3 regions of the Duganella sp. Leaf61 genome follow, and region 1 is predicted to be linked to each of the others. Evidence: predicted binding sites of a transcription regulator. Region 1 holds the regulator's gene; each other region holds the start of a gene.
What was found. Region 1 encodes HrcA, which represses chaperone genes, less so after heat shock. Its sites were predicted from a motif close to TTAGCACTCNNNNNNNNNGAGTGCTAA; they were not measured.
Positions count from the first base shown of each region.

Region 1 (2,268 bases):
CAAATGCCAAAAAACCGCCAGGGCTGCAAGATGGCGGCAGATTGTGTGCGGCGCGGCGCGGAGTGCGTTAAACTACGGGCTAGCTAATCGCCAACCAGAATAAGAGTGTCCACCATGGGAAATAATCCAACCGATCTGAAGGCCAGCGGCCTGAAAGCCACGCTGCCTCGCCTTAAAATCCTGGACATCTTCCAGACCAGCGACGTGCGCCACCTGACCGCCGAGGATGTTTATAAAATCCTGCTGGCCGACAATATGGACGTGGGCCTGGCCACCGTCTACCGCGTGCTGACCCAGTTCGAACAAGCAGGCTTGCTCAACCGCAATCATTTCGAAACGGGCAAGGCCATCTTCGAACTGAACGCCGGTTCGCACCACGACCACCTGGTGTGCCTCGATTGCGGCCGCGTGGAAGAGTTTTACGACGAAGCCATCGAGGAGCGTCAGAACGCGATTGCCAAGGAGCGCGGTTTCAGCATCGCCGAGCACGCTTTAGCGATTTATGGTAACTGCACCAAGGTCGCCTGCCCCCACAAACCAAGCTAATCAATTATGGCTGAGCGCGTTCGATAGCAGCTTGGCCGTAATATCCACAATCGGTATCACCCGCTCGTACGCCATGCGGGTGGGGCCGATCACTCCCAGCGTGCCGACGATCTTGCCGTTGGCCGTGTACGGCGCAGTCACCACGCTCATCTCGTCCATCGGCACCAGGCTCGATTCGCCGCCGATATAGATTTGCACGCCACTGGCCTTGCTCGACATGTCGAGCAGTTGCAGCAAGCCGGTCTTTTGCTCGAACATGTCGAACATTTGCCGCAGCGACGACATGTTGCTCGACAGGTCGCTGACCGACAGCAGGTTGCGCTCGCCCGAGATCACCATGTCGTCCTTGTCGTCGGCCATCGCCTCGCTGCCCGCCGCCACCGCCACCTGCATCAACCGGCTCATATCGTCGCGCAACTGGCGCACTTCGCCTGCCAAGCGGCGGTGCACGTCGTCAAGCGACAGGCCGCCGTAGTTCTGGTTGATGTAATTGGCCGACTGCACCAGCTGCGACGGGCTGTAATCGACATCGGTGAGCAGCATGCGATTCTGGACGTCGCCAGTGGGGCCAACGATGACCAGCAGAATGCGCTTTTCGCCCAGGCGCAGGAACTCGATCTGCTGGAACACCGATTCGCGACGCGGGCTCAGCACCACGCCGGCAAACTGCGACAGCGACGACAGCATCTGCGCAGCATTGGAAATCATTTTTTGCGGCTGCGGCGCCTGCAGGCGCATGCGCGACTCCACCGACTGCTCGTCGAACGGTTGCACCGTGAGCAAGGTATCGACAAAAATCCGGTAGCCGCGCGGCGTGGGCACGCGCCCGGCCGAGGTGTGCGGACTGGCCACGTAGCCGAGATCTTCCAGGTCGGCCATGATGTTGCGGATGGTGGCCGGCGACAGGTCGAGACCGGAGATCTTGGACAAGGCGCGCGAGCCCACCGGCTGGCCGTCCGCAATATAGCGTTCTACCAGGGCTTTGAGCAGGGTTTGGGCGCGGGTGTCGAGTTGCATGGTGATTATCTTCAGTGTCCCTGGGGTTGGTCCTGCTTATTATGCCGCATCTGGTCCTTCACCCACACCAGCAGTTCGTCGAAACTGGCGCAGATGGCATCGGGCACGATGCCGGCGTCGAGATGGGCGGTGCTGCCACTGCGGTTGATCCACACCGCACGCATGCCGACCGCCTGCGCGCCCTGCACGTCGAGCCGCAAGTCGTCGCCCACGTAGATGGCATGCTCGGGCGCCACGCCCATTGCCGTGCAGGCGGCCAGGAAAATTTCCGGTGCGGGCTTGGCGCGACCGAAACTGTGCGAGGCCAGCGCCACTTCAAAATGGTGATGCAGGCCGATGACTTCAAGGTCGGCGTTGCCGTTGGTGATCACGCCAAGGCGCAACATGGTGCGCAGCTGTTCAAGTGCGGGCAACACGTCGTCGAACACGGTGACGGCGTTGCGCAGGGTGTGAAAATGGGCCATGGCGCCGTCGATATGGGCAACATCGGCGCCGGTCTCGAGAAACACGGCTTCCAGTGCGGCGCGGCGCAATTGGTACAGGTCGGCCACCATCTCCGGCTGGCGCTCGAGCAGCGCCATGCGCAGCGCGCGCAATTGCTCCACTGTATACTTGTCGGTCACCAGCGGCGCGCGTTCGGCCAGCCAGGCATGCCAGCCCAGTTCGGCCGCCGCGATCACGGGACCGATCGGCCACAGGGTGTCG
Region 1 is NZ_LMLM01000001.1:841,089-843,356, forward strand. It holds gene fur (ferric iron uptake transcriptional regulator) at 115-546, shown strand; gene hrcA (heat-inducible transcriptional repressor HrcA) at 547-1,563, opposite strand; gene ASF04_RS03690 (HAD family hydrolase) at 1,575-2,268, opposite strand, start outside.

Region 2 (2,268 bases), on a different contig from region 1:
GATGGCCAAGACCCTGCTGCGCGAACTGGAGCAGTTCCGTCCGCTGTTCGTGGAAGAGCCGGTCCTGGCCGAGCAGGCCGAATACTATCCGCGCCTGGCCGAGATGACCTCGATCCCGCTGGCAGCCGGCGAGCGCATGTACTCGCGCTTCGAGTTCAAGAACGTGTTCGCGGCCGGCGGCCTGTCGATCGTGCAGCCCGACCTGTCGCACGCGGGCGGCATCACCGAGTGCCTGAAAATCGCCTCGATGGCCGAAGCCTACGACATCACGCTGGCGCCGCACTGCCCGCTCGGTCCGGTTGCCCTGGCTTCGTGCCTGGCGGTGGACTTCGTGTCGTACAACGCCGTGCTGCAAGAGCAAAGCATGGGCATCCACTACAACAAGGGCGGCGAGCTGCTCGACTACGTGATCAACAAGGAAGACTTCAAAATCGTCGACGGCTACTGCGCGCCGCTGCGCAAGCCTGGCCTGGGCGTGGAAGTGGACGAAGAACGCGTGATCGCCGCCAGCAAGAACGCCGGCGACTGGCGCAACCCGGTCTGGCGCCACAAGGATGGCAGCGTCGCCGAGTGGTGATGCAATCGTGGTAACCGAAGCCGGCGTAATTGCCGGCTTTTTTTATGCGCCCCGCTGCTGCGCCCACCCGGTATCATGACGGCATGGATTTCATCAAACTCGCCGCCCTTTTCTTCATCACCGCCATTGCCGAAATCGTCGGCTGCTACCTGCCTTGGCTGGTCCTGCGCCAGGACAAGTCGCCATGGCTGCTGCTGCCGGCGGCCCTGTCGCTGGCCCTGTTTGCCTGGCTGCTGACCTTGCATCCCACCGGCGCGGCGCGCACCTACGCCGCTTACGGCGGCGCCTACATCGCCGTTGCGCTGCTGTGGCTGCGCCTGGTGGACGGCGTGGCGCTCACCCTATACGACATGGCCGGCGCTGGCCTGGCCCTGGCCGGCATGGCTGTGATCGCCTTGCAGCCTTCGACTTAGAACCTATCCCGGTAGGGAGGAGGCAGCGGATTGCGATGCCTCGGTAGCGGGGGCAAGGCGCGAGGAAGAAGCATGGCGGGCCATGCGATGACGGGATAGGTTCTTAGCCGATATCGCCGGAATCTGTTGCCTCTCATGCATCACAACGCTGCTTTTTTGCGCTTTCACAAATCTTGTGCCTTGAAATACAGGGATGTCGTCCCTATAATTGGCACTCGTTATGAGAGAGTGCTAACAAAGTCTCTTGTCCCACTTTCCGCTGCGGCAATCCCCGTAAGGTGATTGAAACAGCAACAAACTGTACCATTGTTAATTAAGGAGTTTTGTATGAACCTTCGCCCTTTGAACGATCGCGTTATCGTCAAACGTCTCGACCAGGAAACCAAGACTGCATCCGGCCTGATCATCCCTGATGCGGCTGCTGAAAAACCGGATCAAGGCGAAGTCCTGGCCGTTGGCAATGGCAAGATCCTGGAAGACGGCAAAGTGCGTCCTCTGGATGTCAAAGTAGGCGACCGCGTCCTGTTCGGCAAATACGCCGGCCAGACCGTCAAGATCGACGGCCAGGAACTGATGGTCATGCGCGAAGAAGACATCATGGCGATCGTCACCAAGTAATTGCATTTGCAATCACTGGTCCACGATTCCCACTTAATACCTTACTGGAGTAAAAAACATGGCAGCTAAAGAAGTAATCTTCGGCGACGCAGCGCGCGCCAAAATGGTTGAAGGCGTCAACATTCTGGCCAACGCCGTTAAAGTAACCCTGGGCCCTAAAGGCCGTAACGTGGTACTGGAGCGCTCGTTCGGCGCCCCTACCGTCACCAAGGACGGCGTATCGGTTGCCAAAGAAGTCGAACTGAAAGACAAGCTGCAAAACATGGGCGCGCAAATGGTCAAGGAAGTCGCTTCCCGCACCAGCGACAACGCCGGCGACGGTACCACCACCGCAACCGTGCTGGCCCAGGCTATCGTGCGCGAAGGCATGAAGTTCGTTGCCGCCGGCATGAACCCGATGGACCTGAAACGCGGTATCGACAAGGCAGTTGCTGCCACCGTCGAAGAACTGAAAAAAATCGCCAAGCCAACCACCACCACCAAAGAAATCGCCCAAGTTGGCGCGATCTCGGCCAACTCGGATTCGTCGATCGGCGAGCGCATCGCTGAAGCGATGGAAAAAGTCGGCAAAGAAGGCGTGATCACCGTGGAAGACGGCAAATCGCTGAACGACGAGCTGGACATCGTTGAAGGTATGCAGTTCGACCGCGGCTACCTGTC
Region 2 is NZ_LMLM01000012.1:393,499-395,766, forward strand. It holds gene dgoD (galactonate dehydratase) at 1-577, shown strand, start outside; gene ASF04_RS10780 (YnfA family protein) at 661-990, shown strand; gene groES (co-chaperone GroES) at 1,318-1,608, shown strand; gene groL (chaperonin GroEL) at 1,667-2,268, shown strand, end outside.
Region 2: groES (co-chaperone GroES) is a predicted target of HrcA. The motif match lies at 1,199-1,225, and genes of this name have one in related genera.

Region 3 (2,268 bases), 430 kb from region 1:
GCTGGCCCTGTCCGGCGGCGAACAGCAGCGCGTATCGATCGCGCGCGCCATCGTCAACCGGCCGCAGGTGATCCTGGCCGACGAACCCACCGCCAACCTCGACCGTGCCAGCGCCAACAAGGTGCTCGATGCACTCAAGGCTTTCCACTCGGTGGGCGTGACCTGCCTCATTTCCAGCCATGACGAGCAAATGCTGGACGCCGCCGCCCGCGTAATCCGGCTCAACCATGGTCAACTGGAGGTGGCGCCATGACTTACTGGTTCCGCCAACACCGATATGCGCTGTCGGTCGCGCTGGTGCACCTGCGCCGCGCGCCGGGCAGTTTCCTGTTCAATATATTAGTGGTGGCGATTGCGCTGGCGCTGCCGTTCATGGGCGCCACCCTGCTCGACAACGTGCGTCCCATGTCCGAACAGTTGTCGGTCGATCCCGAGCTGAGCATCTTCCTCAAGCAGGATACGCCGCGCCAGCAGGCCGAAGAACTGGCCGTGCTGCTGCGCCAGGCCGTGCCCGACAAGCAGGCCAAGATCATTTTCACCGAGCGCGAAAAAGCGCTGGAGACGCTCAAGGAAAAAAGCGGACTGGCCGACGTACTGACCACCCTGGGCGAAAACCCCTTGCCGGACAGCTATGTGCTGAAGCTTGATGCGTTCCGCTTGGCCGAGTCCGGCGGCGACGTGGATGTGCTGGCCGAGCAGATCCGCGAACTGCCCGGGGTCGATACGGTGCAAGTCGATTCGGCCTGGGTCAAGCGCCTGGCCGCCCTGCTGGGCATCCTGCGCCTGGCGCTGCTGCTGCTGGCAGCCACGCTGGGCACGGTGGTGGTGGCCGTGGTGTTCAATACCATCCGTTTGCAGGTGCTCACGCAACGCGAGGAAATCCAGGTTTCCAAGCTGATCGGCGCCACCGACAGTTTCATCCACCGCCCGTTCTATTACACCGGTGCGCTGCTGGGCCTGTGCTCGGGCGCGCTGGCGCTGGGCGCGGTGGCCCTGGCGCTGCGCCCGCTCAATGCAGCAATTGCCGAGTTCGCTCGCCTGTATGCGTCGGAATTCCAGCTGACGCCGCTGTCGCCGCCGCTCATGGCCGGCTTGCTGGCCCTGTCCGCCGGGCTGGGCCTGATCGGCGCCGTACTCTCGGTGCAGCGCCATTTGGCGCGCGTGCAGTAATTTCTCACCGCCGCAACCGCGTGGTTGCGGCCCCCTCAGGTGCGGCCGCGCACCGACTTCCCAAGCCCCTCCCCTCAGCATAGGCACGACATTAAGTCCAGTCTAAGCTGCGACGCGCAAACTTCATACATGGAAGCGATGAGCTTCATCAAGCTCATAGCAAATTTACTATCAAGGTCATAGATTTGCAGTGATTGGCACTCTCGGACAGAGAGTGCTAATATATGAACACTGCAGAGCTAATCAATGTCTTTGTAGCAACCAGCAATCATCGAGCGAAGGAAATGAAAATGACTATGATGTCCGCAACGACTTCGTTGGCCCCTGCCAACAACAGTGCTCTGGGACTCGGGTTCACTGGCAACCTGGGGAACCTGGACGCCTATATTTCGGCTGTCAACCGCCTGCCGATGTTGACGCACGCCGATGAGGTATCGCTGGGTAAACGGCTCAAGGAAAGCAATGATCTGGCCGCCGCGCAGCAACTGGTGCTGTCGCACCTGCGCCTGGTGGTGTCGATCGCCCGTGGCTACCTCGGTTACGGTTTGCCGCACGCCGATCTGATCCAGGAAGGCAATATCGGCCTGATGAAGGCGGTCAAGCGTTTCGACCCCGACCAGAACGTGCGCCTGGTGTCGTACGCCATGCACTGGATCAAGGCCGAGATGCATGAGTACATCCTGAAAAACTGGCGCCTGGTCAAGGTGGCAACCACCAAGGCCCAGCGCAAGCTGTTCTTCAACCTGCGCAGCCACAAGACCGGTCTCGATGCAATGAGCCCGGCGCAAGTGGACAGCCTGGCGAAGATGCTCGATGTCAAGCGTGAAGAAGTGATCGAGATGGAAACCCGTCTCAGCGGTCGCGACATTGCGCTGGAATCGCCAACCGACGACGAAGACGACAAGTTCGCACCGATTGCCTACCTGTCGTCCGAGCAATCGGAACCGACCCGGGTGCTGGAAGCGGAGCAAGTCACGCGCCTGCAATCGGAAGGCCTGGAGCAGGCATTGGGCAAGCTAGACGCCCGCTCGCGCCGCATCGTCGAAGCGCGCTGGCTGGCCAACGACGATGGCTCGGGCGCCACGCTGCACACGCTGG
Region 3 is NZ_LMLM01000001.1:411,811-414,078, forward strand. It holds gene ASF04_RS01735 (cell division ATP-binding protein FtsE) at 1-253, shown strand, start outside; gene ftsX (permease-like cell division protein FtsX) at 250-1,170, shown strand; gene rpoH (RNA polymerase sigma factor RpoH) at 1,461-2,268, shown strand, end outside.
Region 3: rpoH (RNA polymerase sigma factor RpoH) is a predicted target of HrcA. The motif match lies at 1,365-1,391, and genes of this name have one in related genera.